DNA from 4 places in the Paenibacillus sp. 3LSP genome. Region 2 is predicted to be linked to each of the others. Evidence: riboswitches for the same ligand, from Rfam matches in the RefSeq annotation. Region 2 holds a riboswitch; each other region holds the start of a gene.
What was found. A riboswitch is a leader RNA that binds a small molecule or an ion and turns the genes downstream of it on or off. The one in region 2 is predicted to bind cyclic di-AMP.
Positions count from the first base shown of each region.

Region 1 (3,907 bases), on a different contig from region 2:
CCCAGGCTCTTTTTGAACGAAAAACCGTGCCGCTGGATGATCTCCTTCGTCCGGCGCGGTGTGGATACGTCTTCCCTTATGCTCATGGTTCTTAAACTCCTTTGCTTTCCAACTCGGCTAACGCAGCTGCAAACTCCTCGCGGCTGATCCGGAACACGGTTAACCGCTTGTAGAGCTGCTTTCCGTTACAATATCCGATACCCAGCAGCTCGCCCAGCGCTTTTCGCCGCGCCGCCGCTTGCGGGTGCACGATTAACCCTGCGTTTATCAAGTCTTCCCAGGTGATCGCGGCCTCTACTCCAGGCGCTTCGCTGCGGACCCGAGATAACGCGGCGCGAATCGCCTCCGGCGAGGCGTTCTCCACCCCGATGTCGCCTCGCTTCGTCGCCTCCGCCTCCGGCAGGAAAGCGTGCTTGCAGCCCGGCACCCGTGCGGCCACAATTTTGCGAATCCGCTCCCCGGCATGGTCGGGGTCCGTAAAAATAATCACGCCCCGGCGTTCCTGCGCCAAAGCGATTTTCTTGAGCACGGCTTCGCCGATCGCCGAACCTCCGGTCTCGATTGTATCCGCCTCTACGGCGCGCTTTATGGCCACGGTGTCGTCTCGACCCTCCACCACGATGACCTCTTTGATCATGAATCTGTCTTCCTTCCTGTTCTTGCTTGTCTCCACCAGAATAACAAAAAGAAGAGGATCATTACATCCTCTTCTAATCCACTGTCTTATTCATCATCCTAATACTATCTTATTCCCTTCGCATTGTAAAACGAAAGAGAACGAGAACTTAGTTCAATTCCGGCTTCGTCGGACCGATCACGTAGACGGTGCGGCCCTTCTTGCGGCCGAATTTCTTCGCATCCTTCAAACTATCAAAATACACATCCATCTTATGGCCATCGATGGCCCCGCCGGTATCCTCTGCCTTACGGAAGCCGATTCCTTCGATGTATACCCACCAACCAAGCGGAACGACGTCTTTATCCACCGCAATCGTTCTGCCTTCTGTCACGCGGGTACCCGAAGCCGTGCGGGTGCCAATTCCGTCTTCTTCCGCCGAATACGCGGTTAACGTAACATTTTTCAAGACTTTTTTATATTTGAATGAGACGCCACCTTTGGTCGTCGTTCCGCTGATGTTCACCGTATTTCCCTTACGGCTGATGCTGGCCGACAGAACCTCGGTAGGTTTCTTCGTACCGACTGCGATCACCTTCGGCTGAGCTTCCTTGGAGACCTCTTTGCCGAGCCAACGCTTCGCCACGAATTTTCCGTCTTCGTAAGTTTTCTCAATGTTGTGAATGACCAGACCTTCGGAACCTTCCTGGATCACTTTCGTGGTGCCTTTCAGCAGCTTGTCGTCCGACGTTTTGACCACGCTAAAGGGCACGGCCTCCTTCGTCTGCACCGTTTGCTTGCTGACCCGAACGACCTTCACATTCAGGTTCTCGGTAACTTTACTGTCCAATGTCGGTGTCACCTTGTCGTCTTCACCCAAAGTGATGCCGAGCTCGGACAATACGCCCTCGACTTTGCTTTGCGTCGTGAAGTGGACTTTCGTATTGCCGTCCGCGGTCACACTGACCGGCTTCGCGCGTACTATGACAATGCGGTCACCGTTCTTCAGCGAGCTTTCCAGCGGGAGGGATACTGAATCCTTCGCACTGAGCTTAATCGATTGTTCCTCCAGCAGATGAGCTACACTGGATTGGGTTGTCTCCACTGACTGGACATTCCCGTCCACGATCAGGGATACTTCCTTCTGTGCCTGGCTATACAGCCAGATTAGGATGATGATGATTCCCGCGATGGCCAGAACGCCGACGAGCGCTATCTGACGTAAATTCTCATGCTTCCATCGCATTGCGTAAGACATGCTGGATGAGCGTGATTCATGGGTCTCCTCTTTGCGGAAAATGCCCATTTCTTCCGTCCTCCTTCATAGTCCCGCCGTCTAGGTCGATGCATGATAACGATTGACGCGACTACAGTTACTTTTTACAAAACGCCTAAGGTAGTCAAAAAGTCATCTTTTGATCACGAAGCAGGTCAAGAAGTGAATTCGGCATCGAATCTTGAATTCAGCCGGGCCTTCCGTTGCTCACGTACTCCCATGTACGCTGCGCTACTCAGTCCCTAGCTTCATCCAACCTTCTCGGTGCTGAAAACCTGACTTTTTGAACACTGATCTTAAATTTAATCCTAAGCGTTTTGCATCCTTGACCAGTCTCTCCTGCTTGTCGTCACCTCCTGTTTTCCAACAGTATGACGACCCTATTACTTTTATTCAAAACAAAAGAAGCCGGGAGAAAGAGTTAGAGGAACTCCTTCGTGGCTTCTTGAATGTCTTGGGTGTAATAGCTGCACGAGTGACCTCTCTTATTCGCTTACGAGGTTAGCTGTCGGGTTCGGGCGAAAGAGAGCCGCCCTTTCTCAGTACATTCGCTCATGGCGCAATGACCTTGAATTCACCCCATAGACCCTGGAAAGAAATCAAATACGAACGCGATTAGGCTGCCGCCAACCTGCAATTCGTATTGGTTCCCCCGTTCTCCGTCATAAGGAGATTCAGCGAGACTGGTTCATGGAACCAAGCATCGTATGGTTCAGTCCAAAACGAACCGAATCGATACTGAAAAGATTCTATCCTGTTTCGATGCAGGTTGTAAAGGAGTAATCAACCACGTTTTTTTAAAAAAATGGTTAAAAAAATGTAATGACCTTGTTTTTGAGGGTTAAAAAGCATTAATCTTTCCGAAATCCTCTTTATTTCATCCGTTTTGCTCTCAAATACTCGGAATTCCAAATCGTTCCAATGCATTTCGGGTGGTAATTTCCGCGATTTCCTCAAAAGTAACCCCTTTGAGCTCGGCTGCCATTTCCGCAACCAAACGAACATGAGCTGACTCGTTTCGTTTACCACGATATGGATGCGGCGTTAAATAAGGGGAATCCGTTTCGATCAGCAAACGGTCCATCGGCGTCTTGGCCAACACTTCCTTGGGTTGTTTTGCATTTTTAAACGTAATCGGCCCGCCAAACGACAAATGAAATCCCAAATCTAGACACATTTTGGCAATTTCCCAACTGCCGGAGAAGGAGTGCATCACGCCTCCAACCTCGTTGGCCTTCTCTTCCCGAAGGATGCGAACCACGTCTTCGTGAGCGTCCCGATTATGAATGGAAATCGGCATACCTAAGCTGCGAGCCAGTCCAATTTGCTGGCGAAAAACCTTATGTTGAACGTCCTTAGGGGACGTATCCCAATAATAATCCAGCCCAATTTCTCCGATGGCGACGACCTTTTCATGCTTGCACAATTCTGCAATCCAGTCCAAATCGCCCTCTTGCATCGTAATCGCGTCTTGCGGATGCCATCCGACCGCGGCATAAATGAAGTCATAGGTCTCTGCCAGCTTCATGGTCGAAGGGATTGTCTCACGGTTAAATCCGATGTTGATCATCCGCGTAACCCCTTGTTCCACAGCGCGCGCGATCACTTCCTCGCGGTCCTCGTCAAATTGGGGAGCATCCAAATGCGTATGCGTATCAAATAACATAAACCTTGTCATCCTCCTATTTCCGTTGCTCGAAAATGCGGGCTACCGGGCGAGGCAGCCGCTCCATTACAGCACACAATTTATTATCCGGATAGTACAAATGCGTCTTCCCCCGGTGTAATCCGCTGATCGACCGCACGATATCCGAGACTTCCGAAATTTCCCGCAGCCGCTCCTGCCGGTCCAACAACAAAATTTGCTTCTGCCGAACCCCGCCGTCCGGACGGAACACATCATACGGCAGATCCGTCGGAAAATCAATTTCCATGTCGTATTCAGGTTCAAGCCCGACTTGTCTGAAGGCGTTCCGAATCTCGTCCAGCATTTCCAGCTCCGGTGAATCTAATTC
Region 1 is NZ_JAWDJI010000141.1:15,579-19,485, forward strand. It holds gene rsmA (16S rRNA (adenine(1518)-N(6)/adenine(1519)-N(6))-dimethyltransferase RsmA) at 1-86, opposite strand, end outside; gene rnmV (ribonuclease M5) at 92-637, opposite strand; gene RW092_RS11365 (resuscitation-promoting factor) at 786-1,922, opposite strand; cyclic di-AMP (ydaO/yuaA leader) riboswitch at 2,368-2,582, opposite strand; gene RW092_RS11370 (TatD family hydrolase) at 2,785-3,558, opposite strand; gene RW092_RS11375 (HD domain-containing protein) at 3,575-3,907, opposite strand, start outside.
Region 1: linked by a shared signal. The riboswitch ahead of RW092_RS11365 (resuscitation-promoting factor) and the one ahead of RW092_RS23410 (C40 family peptidase) in region 2 are both predicted to bind cyclic di-AMP.

Region 2 (3,907 bases):
AAATCACTCCAATCAACCAGGAAAGCGGTCAGATATACGAGTCGAAAGTGGTCTTTACCCGCAAAGGGGCAACCCATCCGAAGGTTCCGCTGCTGTTCACCTTCACCGATGGGCACACCGTACGCAAGCAATGGAACGGGGAAGATTCTCGCCTCGAGATCAAGCTGCAATATAAAGCACCGCTGGCATGGGTTCAGATCGACCCGGACTACACCTTAACGGTGGAGAACCTTCACATCAACAACTATCTGAAAGCAGAAGTCCCTGAAACCACATTGTCGCGCTCCAATATGAGCGTCACCAAGCTGCTTGAAGCGATCCTTGGAGGACTTCTGTGGTAACCCTAGGTCCATACTTCTATAAGGAGGGAAAGAAATGAGTTTCGTTCGTTTAGGGTGGACTGCCCTGAAAAGCCAATTTCCCTCGGTCATCATCTTGTTCCTGTACCAGCTGCTGTGGGGATTGTTCTTGTACCGGTTGGTCGATACTGCCGTAACGGCGCTGCTGCAAAGATATCCTGACCCGCCGCCCACGGCGCTATCGAAACTCCTGTTCTTGCTTGAGGGACAGATGAATTTATGGAGCAATCCCGAGGTTCGGTTGTATTGCTGGCTGCTGGCAGGGATGATCGTCCTGCGCATGATCTTGACTCCGTTGATCCAGGCGGGAATCTTCTACGGCTTCACACCGGCGGAAAATCGCAACCCCGGCTTCCCCCTGTTCCGAGGAATGAAGGAATTTGGTAAACCGGTAATTTTGTTCTACGCGATGGAGCTCGTGCTTACCTTGTTGCCCGCCTTCTGGATTGTGCCGAGACTACTGTCGCTTTGGCCGGGGTTGACCGGGATGGAACTTCCGATGGCAACCTGGCTCACTGGGCTTGGGCTGATCCTGGGCTGGTTCATTTACGGTTGGTTTATCCGGCAATGCCTATTGTTTGTCCAGTTCGGCTACTTGTTTAAAGCCGGAGTTTGGAATTCCCTGCTAGCTTGCTTCCGAACCCTGTTGCAGGGCATCTCTATCTCGCTAATTCTCGGGGCTTTTGGCCTGATCCTCTTCCTTCTGTTCGGCACCGCATCTTGGATTTGGACGGGGATGCTGGCCCTCATCCTGCAGCAGGCTTATCCTCTCTTTCGCTGCACATTTAAGGTCTGGAAGATCGCCTCTCAATTTCATCTTTGGCAGTCCAAGGCACAAAAAAGTTAAAATTTTTTAACTCCTCAAAACCCTGTAACATCAAGGCCTTCGCCGTTCGGCGAAGGCCTTTCCTCCTATTTCCCCTCTTAATCTTGTGAATTAGGCATTGCCAAAAGATACCTACCTTTGTTACAATAACAGCAACGCAATTTCAGTAACAGTTTTGTAATTATTTTCGTCATCTTTGGCAGGAGATTCGTGCCGGATGTCAAATTAGAAATGACAGGTGTGAAAAACAAGCCGAATTCCCTTCACCAGGGAAACGGGGGAACCACTTTGGGTGAATTGATCTCGTTTGTGAGGGATCATAGGGAACCTTCAACCGAATCCTTAAGCTAACCTCGTAGGCATTGGAAGGAGCATAACTTCTTGAAGAAGCGTTTGACGGTAGCAGCAGTAAGTTTTGCCATGCTTTTCACCATTGGAACTGGCAGCGTTTTCGCCGATTCCAAACTGGACAATGTCATCGACGGCGCGCTTGGAAGCAGCTACGTTGCAGGCGGAACCACAACCTCCGGATTCGACTGTTCTGGATTTACGATGTACGTCTTCTCGAAGATCGGCATCAAGCTGCCTCATCAATCCGCATCCCAATACAAAATGGGTACGGCGGTTGACAAGAGCGAACTGATCGAAGGCGATTTGGTCTTCTTTAATACTTCCGGCAAAGGCGTTTCTCATGTCGGCATCTACGTCGGTGACGGCAAATTTGCTCATGCCTCCTCCTCCAAAGGTGTAGTCATCAGCAAATTAAGCGAGAAGTATTACGTCGAGCGTTACGTTGGCGCAAAACGCATCATGAGCAACGACAAGTATGAAGATGTAACCGGTGAAATTGCTGATCACGATGATGTTCAATAAGAACTCGCTACGAAGCCCGTGGGGATGTTGATAACAACGTCTCTGCGGGTTTTTTCCTTGGATCCCCTTTCTTTCTCCTACTCTTTTCTTTAGCCCTAGTCTCTTAGGAACCATTACCCACGAATCCCTTCGCGAACACAGGCCAATAGAAGCGTTTTTTTCGACAAACTTGTCATCTCTGGACGGCTTTGGTAAAATGAAGAACGTAAATGGTAACAACTTTGTAATTATTGTTGTAACTATTTCTATGCAAGATCTTGGGTGCCATCTACAATGAAACTGCCGAATTCCCACGCACCCGGGAAGCGGGGGACCCACCAAAGGGTGAATTGATTTCGCTATAAAAGGTAACAGTCTCATCCTTCATGATCCGAAGATGACTTTTTAACTTACCATTTCAATCAAGGTTAGAATCTCCATCCTGAGTTACTTCGTGATCCGAAGATGACTTTTTAACTTACCGCTATAGCAGATCATAGGGAACCTTCAACCGAATCCATAAGCTAACCTCGTAGGCCTTGGAAGGAGTAAGACATCTTGAGAAAGACTTTGACAGCAGCGGTAACGAGTTTAGCCCTCCTATTCACCTTGGGGGCAGGTAGCGCCTTTGCCGACTCCGCAAAAGCCGAGACAACGACGCTATCTAGTATCGTCGATTCCGTGTACGGGACGCCTTATAAATTTGGCGGCACCACGACAGCGGGATTTGATTGCTCTGGATTTACCCGGTACGTCTTCAGCAAGATGGGTATCAAGTTAGCACGTGTGTCTGCCGCTCAGTATAAGCAAGGCACACCGGTACCGAAGAGCGAGCTTCAAGCTGGGGATCTCGTCTTCTTCAAGACGACGGGGACGGGCAAAGTATCCCATGTTGGTGTTTACGTCGGCGACGGTGAATTCGCCCATGCATCCTCATCCAAGGGCATCCAGATCGACAAGCTAAGTAACAGTTATTACCAGAACCGCTACGTTGGCGCGAAGCGTGTTCTCAGTAAGTACGGTTATTCCGTCTACGCTGCGGAATCGTAATCCATTGATCTATCGGTTTCATCCTGTTCATCATCACTAATTCGCCGCTGGGCCGGGTTCTCGTTGGAACCGCCTTGCGGTCTTTTTTTATCTGTACTCTTATCTATATAACGAAACAACTGGGAAAAAGGTTGCCGCAAAGCCAAAAATCCAGGAGAAATCCCACAATTTTAATTTCCCGAAGGGTAGGCAAAAACCTTTACAAGCTGCGTAATTCCGGCTATTGTGAGGATAATGGAACAATTACGACGGACTTTCCTTTAATTAAGGAGGGGCAATATGGACCAAACGATGTCTCCGTTTCGTATCGTGCCGATGGAAGAAGCCCATGGCGCGGAAATTTGCACCTGGCGTTACGATTCTCCTTATGACATATACAGTTGGCTGCCATGGGAGCAAATGAAAGCGCTCGACGTGGAGTTTGGGAACCCGGCGATCCGCGCCGAACAGTATGTCTCCGTATTGGATGAGAAGGAGGAGCTTGCCGGCTTCGCTCAGTACTTCCCGATGGAAGGAGTCACCCGGCTTGGCATCGGTATGAAGCCCGAGCTATGCGGCCACGGGCTGGGCAAGCTGTTTGTGAGGACCATCGTGGAGGAAGCCCGGCGTCGTAAGCCGGATAACCAGATTGACCTGGAAGTGCTGACCTGGAACACCCGGGCGATCCGGGCTTACCAGAAGGCGGGGTTTGTCATTACCGATCTGTATGAGAAGATGACACCTGGCGGGGTGTCCAAACCGTTCTATTGTATGGTTCATAAAGGGCTGCCTGAATAAGGGCACGCTCTTTTTTATGTCTTGTTTTGATTAAGACTATGAC
Region 2 is NZ_JAWDJI010000268.1:17,949-21,855, reverse strand. It holds gene RW092_RS23420 (M1 family metallopeptidase) at 1-341, shown strand, start outside; gene RW092_RS23415 (hypothetical protein) at 376-1,206, shown strand; cyclic di-AMP (ydaO/yuaA leader) riboswitch at 1,426-1,562, shown strand; gene RW092_RS23410 (C40 family peptidase) at 1,567-2,058, shown strand; cyclic di-AMP (ydaO/yuaA leader) riboswitch at 2,329-2,591, shown strand; gene RW092_RS23405 (C40 family peptidase) at 2,596-3,087, shown strand; gene RW092_RS23400 (GNAT family N-acetyltransferase) at 3,367-3,864, shown strand.

Region 3 (3,907 bases), on a different contig from region 2:
GGAAGGCGAAATAAGGTACCTAAGAGATAAAGACGGACAGCTGGAAGCGGAGAAACATGTTGGGCAAGCACCACCGGCTGAGTGAAAGGGAAAATGGTGAAAAAGCGTGCGAAAACACCATCGACTGAACGAAAGGGATAATGGTGCAAAAGCGTGCGAAATCACCACCGGCTGAACGAAAGGGATAATGGTGCAAAAGCGTGCGGAATTACCACTCCCCTGAACAAAAGGGATAAAGGTGCAAAAGGGCCTGACGAGACATGATACTACACGTACGGATTGGGAAGGAGGGAACGCGCGATGGGCGAAAAGCATAAGAAGCTTTGGGATCAGGATTGGGTAAAAAGCGAACCAACAGCATCAGGGGCTGTACTCATGGTTCAAGGGACAGCGTCTGACGTGGGGAAGAGTGTGATCGTGACGGCGCTGTGTCGTATTTTTGCGCAGGATGGGCTTCGACCGGCTCCGTTCAAGTCACAAAATATGGCCTTGAACTCGTATGTTACGGCGGACGGTCAAGAGATTGGACGGGCCCAAGGCATTCAGGCAGAGGCTTGCGGCATCACTGCCACCACCGAAATGAACCCGGTACTGATCAAGCCAACTGGGAACATGCACTCGCAGATTGTTGTGCATGGGCGTCCTTACCGTCACCTTAGCGCATCTGATTATCGTGAGGAGTTTCTGCCCCATGCCAAGCCGCTGGTCATGGAAGCGCTCGGTCGGCTCCGCGATAGGCATGGCATTGTGGTGATCGAGGGGGCTGGAAGCCCAGCGGAGATCAACCTGAAGCAACGGGATATCGTTAACATGAACTTGGCCGAATGGGCGGATGCTCCCGTGATTTTGGTGGGGGATATCGACCGTGGCGGGGTGTTTGCCTTTCTTGTTGGTACCCTGGAGCTGCTTGAACCGCACGAACGCGCTCGCGTAAAAGGGTTCATTATCAATAAGTTTCGCGGCGATCTGTCTCTGCTGCAGCCTGGCCTGGATTGGCTGGAGCAGCGGACCGGAATCCCCGTACTTGGAGTTCTCCCCTACCTAAATAATCTGGAGATCGAAGCGGAGGATTCCGTTGTCCTGGATACCTATCCAGCTCGTTCAGCGCCATCCGCAACGCAGGAGCTGGATATCGCCGTTATCCGTTATCCGCATATTTCTAACTTCACGGATTTTGACCCGTTGGCAGCCGAACCGGACGTATCGTTACGTTATGTAAGCAAGCTGTCAGAACTTGGACATCCCGATGTGGTGATTTTGCCGGGGACCAAGGATACGATCAGCGATCTGGAATTTTTGCGCGGGCAAGGGCTGGCAGGGGCAGTTTGCAACCTGATCGATGAGGGGACGCACACCCAGCTGGTCGGAATTTGCGGCGGATATCAAATGCTGGGCGAACAACTGCATGACCCTGAAGGCGTAGAGTCCAATGAACCGAGGTCGGCATTGGGTCTGGGCCTGCTCCCCTTGGCTACAACCTTTCTCCCAGGTAAAAAAACGGTGCGCGTGCACGGATATACGTGCGAGGACCATCCGATCGCCTTGCATCCTCAGAACCAGGAGCTGCCGATCTCAGGCTATGAGATTCATGCCGGATCAACCCAGCAGTTGCGGGACACTCGACCTTTATTTCTGCTTCGAGTCGATGAGAGGGCGGATCAGCTTGAAGCGCAGACGCATCCGGAAGGTGCAGCCCGCGCTGATGGCAGGGTGTTTGGAACGTATCTGCATGGGGTGTTCCATAATGATGCTTGGCGACGTGCATGGCTGGATGGACTGCGGATGACCAAAGGGCTGGAACCTTTGAACGTCACCTTTGTTTCTTCCTCACGGAAGGAGGAAGCCTTCGATCGGTTAGCGGAGCAGGTTCGCAGGCATTTGCGCATGGATCTCATTTACGACATTATTGGGATCCAAGGTAAGCTTTGACAAATTGGGTAAGGATAAGGTAGGATAAAAGTACGCTTAATTTTCGATGGGTAAAGTCGAAAAGCGGGGGAACCAATCTTTTGGGGCGAATCGTTGCAAGTTTAACGTAGGGAACCATCTTCCCGAGCCCGTCAGCTAACCTCGTTTGCAGTGGATGGGTCATTTTTAATATTATTTCAGTCATCATTTAATGACCCTGTTCTTTGAAGCGGGGTCTTTTTGCGTTCTGCAAGACCTTTGACCCGAGCATTCGGCGGAGTACTCGCATTCACTGCAAGTTTCGAGCTTCTTCTTTACGCATCGTACTAATAAAGGAGGAGAGGATTTATGGCTAGTCCGAAGTACATCACCGATATTGCCAAGGTGAGCCAGTTGTCCGAGCAGGAGCGGCAGGACTTGAAACCGATTACCGACAAATTTGTTTTTCGGGTGAACGACTACTATTTGAGTTTGATCGACTGGAATGATCCGGAGGACCCGATCCGCAAGTTGGTGATCCCCAATACGGGAGAACTGAAGGAATATGGGCGCTGGGACGCTTCTGACGAAGCGGCGAACTACGTGGTGCCTGGCTGCCAGCACAAATATCGAACGACCGCGCTGCTGATTGTGTCCGAGGTTTGCGGCTCCTATTGCCGATACTGCTTCCGTAAACGGTTATTCCGCAACGATGTGAAGGAAGCGATGGCGGATGTCACACCTGGCATTGAGTACATCGCACAGCATCCGGAGATTAATAACGTCCTGTTAACCGGCGGTGACAGCTTGATCTTAGCGACCAGAAAGCTGCGTTCGATTCTCGAGCGGCTAAGAGCTATTGAGCATGTAAAAATCATCCGCCTCGGTTCCAAAATTCCTGTGTTTAATCCTATGCGTATTTATGAAGATCCGGAGTTGCTGGATCTGATTCGGGAGTTCTCCACCGTTGATCAACGGATTTATGTTATGGCGCATATCAATCATCCGCGCGAAATTACCCCTGAGGCCAAAAGAGGGTTCCAGGCGCTGCACGACGCCGGGGCTATCGTGGTCAATCAAACGCCGATTCTCAAAGGCATCAATGATGATGCGGCCGTGCTTGGTGAATTGCTAGATCGCTTATCTTGGGCTGGCGTCACTCCGTACTATTTCTTTATTAATCGTCCCGTAGCCGGAAATGCTGACTTTGTCATCCCATTGAAACGAGCGTATGAGCTAGTAGAGGAAGCGAAAGCCCGTACTTCAGGGCTTGGAAAGCGCGTGCGATTATCGATGAGTCATTCTTCAGGAAAAATCGAAATCCTGGCTATCGAAAACGGGCAGGCCTATCTCAAGTATCATCAGTCCCGGGACGGTGAATACGGCAAGTTTATGATTTTGCCTTGCCCGGATGATGCGACCTGGTTTGACGATTTGCCAGGCAGTGAAGCGTACTGGAAGAAGCCGGAAAAGAAGCTGGATTCGAAGGCGGATACGCAATCGGATCAGACAACAGAAGATGCGGCTTCTGCAAGCCCAGTGACGATTTAAGGGATAAAACAAAACGTACCCTTTCCGTTTCCCCGATCAGGGGAACGTGAAGGGTACGTTTTATTTTTAGAGTCAGATCCGGAATTTTGCAATCGATTCCTGCAACGACAACGCCTGCTCATACAGTGAGCGAACTGTACGCGCGTGCGCTTCCATTTCGTCCAGCTGTTGCTGCGAGTAGCTGCTGATTTGCTCCATGTTCTCCAGCGATTTGGCGGTAATATTGGCCGATTCCTCTACCGATGCGGTGACTTCCTCGGTACCGGCAGATACCTCTTGGGTGGAGGCTGAAACCGATTGAATCGTCAAGTTCACGTTCTGAATCAGCTTCGTTAATTGTTCAAACGCTTGACCCGCTTGCTTCACCCGTTCGGTTCCGGAGACGATTTCCTCGCTGGCCCGCTGCATGGCGTTGACCGAATTTTCCGATTCTTCTCGGATACTGAGCAGGTTCTCGCCGATTTCCTCC
Region 3 is NZ_JAWDJI010000070.1:4,107-8,013, forward strand. It holds gene RW092_RS05260 (cobyric acid synthase) at 301-1,929, shown strand; cyclic di-AMP (ydaO/yuaA leader) riboswitch at 1,953-2,094, shown strand; gene RW092_RS05265 (KamA family radical SAM protein) at 2,257-3,438, shown strand; gene RW092_RS05270 (methyl-accepting chemotaxis protein) at 3,511-3,907, opposite strand, start outside.
Region 3: linked by a shared signal. The riboswitch ahead of RW092_RS05265 (KamA family radical SAM protein) and the one ahead of RW092_RS23410 (C40 family peptidase) in region 2 are both predicted to bind cyclic di-AMP.

Region 4 (3,907 bases), on a different contig from region 2:
CGGACTTATTTTCTTACCGGCATTCAGTACACACTTCTGTTAGCAGCCATTGGTGTGTTGTGCGGATTCATTCTAGGGTTAATCGTGGCCCTCGTCCGGATGTCTCCCTGGGGGATCCTCCGGTTTATTGGGCATGCGTGGGTTGAATTTCTGCGGGGGACCCCGATGTTAGTTCAGCTCTTCATTATTCATTATGGTTTTTCTACGATGTTTGGCATTAATTTTTCGCCGATTGAATCCGGTTCAATTACGCTTTCGATCAACAGTTCAGCTTATCTGGCAGAAATTTTCCGCGCCGGGATTCAAGGTGTGGACCGTGGACAAGGAGAGGCGGCTCGTTCCTTGGGGATGACTAAAGGGATGACGATGCGCCACATCATCATTCCTCAGGCAATCAAATCGGTACTCCCTGCCATTGGCAACGAGTTTGTGACCATTATCAAGGAATCATCGATCGTTTCTATTATCGGGATTACGGAATTGATGTTCCAATCCGGCGCGATTGTGGGCATCACCTATGACGGAATGACGCCATACTTGATTGTTGCTATTCTGTACTTTATTCTGACATTCACGCTGTCTCGGATTTTGGGCGTGTTCGAAAGGAAGTTGAAGACCAGTGATCACCGTTAAAGGTTTGCATAAAAAATTTGGCCAACTCCATATTTTGCGCGGGATCGATCTGGAAATCTCCAAAGGCGAAGTTGTCGTCGTTATCGGTCCGAGTGGATCGGGGAAGAGTACGTTTCTTCGTTGCTTGAACCTGTTAGAGGTTCCGACCGAAGGGGAGATCACCTTTGAAGGAGCTTCCATCACTGCCAAAGGCCATGACATCAATAAAACCCGCGAGAAAATGGGCATGGTGTTCCAGCACTTTAATCTGTTCCCGCACAAGACCGTAATCGACAACATTACGCTGGCCCCTATTCGCGTTAAGAAGCTCGATAAAAGCAAAGCGGAAGCAATCGCCATGGATCTGCTTCGCACGGTTGGACTGGAGGATAAGCGGGATGCTTATCCGGCGCAGCTCTCCGGAGGTCAGAAGCAGCGGATTGCGATTGCCCGCGCATTGGCCATGGAGCCGCATGTGATGCTGTTTGATGAGCCAACGTCAGCTCTGGACCCGGAAATGGTCGGAGAGGTGCTTGACGTCATGAAGAACCTGGCTGAGCGCGGCATGACGATGGTTATCGTTACGCATGAGATGGGATTTGCCCGTGAGGTCGGCGATCGCATCCTGTTTATGGATCAAGGCGTCATTTTGGAGCAAGGCACGCCGCAAGAGGTGTTTGGGGCGCCAAAGCATCAGCGGACGCAGGACTTTTTAAGCAAAGTATTATAAATTTGAGGAACCGTTCGAGGATTCGGGCGGTTTTTTTTGTCCTCGGAGGGATCGACCCTATGCTCTAAGTTTACACGCTTTTTACTTTTGAACACAAAAATGTAACCAGTCCAGTCAAGGGATTCCGCCATTTGGTGGGATTTACCTGGCCAATTGGTTACAAAATTGTGATATATTGAGTAGGCCGAAACCTGAACTTGAGGTGCGGGGGACGAAAGATGAAAGCAGAAGCGGTCACGCTGACTGTTTTCTTGGGGTGAAGCGTATCGAGGCGATGCGCCGGGAATGATCCTTTTTCCCGAATCCGACAACTAACTCCGCAGGCGCAGTAAAAAGGAGGGCAATTCACTTGAATACTCGTATTTGGTCTAAACTTGCAGCAACGGCGCTGATTGCCGTAAGCCTTACGATTCCGATGCAGACGATATCCGTCCATGCAGACGCGGTACATAAAGCCGTGGAAGGAGATACATTTTATCTTCTTGCCAAAAAATATGGCGTAGACATGAATAAACTCATGGCTGCCAACCCATCCATCAATCCAAGTAATATATACGCTGGATTGAAAATCACCATTCCGGGCGTCCAGACGCAATCGACAGGAGTAGCTTCTGCTGCTCCGGCGAAGAAGGAAAATGCGGCGACGACAACCGCATCCGCTTCCAAGCTGAAAGTGATGTCCACGGGGAACGTGGTTGAAGCGTGGGGGAAAACCTTTACTTACTCGAAAACGATTAATGTGAAAGCTTCCGCGTATTCGGCATCCGCTAGCGAGAATGGAAAATGGGGAGCGGTTGACTACTTCGGCAACCCGCTGAAGCTGGGCACCATCGCGGTTGATCCCAAGGTCATTCCGATGGGCACGAAGGTGTTGGTAACCGGGCATAACCATGATGGGCTGCCGGATCAAGCTTTTGTAGCTACGGCTACTGACCAGGGGGGAGCTATCAAAGGCAATCGGATCGATATCTTTATTCCAGGCAGTGCGGCAAATGCGAAAGCGTTTGGGTTCCAAGATGTGACGCTTTACGTATTAAATTAAACATGAGGTGTAGATCAAAAAGTCGGTCAGGATATGTCCTGGCCGACTTTTTGGTTTTGCTGGCAAATGGCCGATTCATACGGGTCAGCGGTATTTGGTCGTATGCAGCAGCTCAGAAAGATCAACGAATTGATACCCTTGTGCCTGCAGGGCGTCGATGATCTTCGGCAAAGCTTGAATGGTGCCGGTTAAGTCGGAGCCGATGCCGCCGCCTGAATGTTGAAGGATGATCGAGCCGGGGCCCGCCGTACTCATCACATTGGAGAACACCTTCTTTTCGTCGATCCCTTTCCAATCCTGGGAATCCACATTCCAATTTACGAGGGTGTAACCGTTCTTCTTCGCCCATTGGACTTGTTCTTCCTTAATTTCTCCATAAGGCGGCCGAATCAATTGGGGACGATATCCAACGACGTTCTGAATAATTTTCTCCGTGCGTAAAATCTCGCTCTGGAACTGCTTAATGGAGCGGTTACGGAAGTTCGGATGACTATAGGAATGGTTGCCGATGAGGTGGCCTTCGTGACTCATCCGCCGCAACAAGCCGGGAAACTTCTTTGCTCGCGCCCCAACCACAAAGAAGGTGGCTTTGACCCCTTTGCGGTGAAGTACGTCTAAAATTTGCGGTGTAAACCGCGGATCCGGCCCATCATCGAAGGTCAGCGCAATCTGCTTCACCTCCGGTCCCCGGAAGATGAAGGTTTCTGAATATTTGCGGCGCAGTTCACCAAGATCGGCTGACGTGGTACCTGCAGGTATGAATGTATCCTTATTGTCCGCCTGATTCCCCTGAGATGTTGGGCCCCTAAGTTCGAGATCGCGTGCTGTGTCGGCTTTAACAGGATACAGTTGAGTCCCGCCTGCCATGACTAGAGAAGCGGTCATACAGCAGACCAGAACTTTCTTCAGCTGTATAAGCAATGTGAAGTCCCCCTTCAATCCTAAAACTGTACATGTTCCCTAGTATCCCCTAACTTTGCAAAGATCATAATGGACGGTGCAAAATCGCGCAGATTACTGCCTATGACCAGTTGTGAGAGATGTCACAGACGAACCCGTTAAAAACATGCATCCTTTGATGAAGTGTAATCAAATGGATGGGGGGAGCTTATGGCAATCGTAGTGGCGAACAAAGAAATATCACCAGGGGTGTTCAAACTGTCGGTACAAGGGCGATTTACGGGAAAAATCGGGCAGTTCTACATGTTGCGCGCCGGGGAACGCTACCCGTTACTGTCCCGACCGATCAGCATCTTTGATCTTGAAGAGGATCGGCTGGATTTCTTGATCCAGGTTGCGGGAGAAGGGACGACTCGGTTGTCTGAACTGAAGCCGGGCGACCGCTTGACCTTGGATGGGCCGTTTGGGAACGGGTTTCCGTCGCTTGTGGGAAGGATTGCCTTTGTAGGTGGCGGTATCGGAATTGCTCCGTTCTATTACGCGCTGAGAGAAGCACCGCAGGCGGACGTATATCTCGGCTTCAGCCGTGAGCCGTATATGGTAGAGGAGTTCCGTACTTTAGC
Region 4 is NZ_JAWDJI010000098.1:34,531-38,437, reverse strand. It holds gene RW092_RS07805 (amino acid ABC transporter permease) at 1-633, shown strand, start outside; gene RW092_RS07800 (amino acid ABC transporter ATP-binding protein) at 620-1,342, shown strand; cyclic di-AMP (ydaO/yuaA leader) riboswitch at 1,515-1,683, shown strand; gene RW092_RS07795 (3D domain-containing protein) at 1,692-2,384, shown strand; gene RW092_RS07790 (polysaccharide deacetylase family protein) at 2,469-3,305, opposite strand; gene RW092_RS07785 (dihydroorotate dehydrogenase electron transfer subunit) at 3,495-3,907, shown strand, end outside.
Region 4: linked by a shared signal. The riboswitch ahead of RW092_RS07795 (3D domain-containing protein) and the one ahead of RW092_RS23410 (C40 family peptidase) in region 2 are both predicted to bind cyclic di-AMP.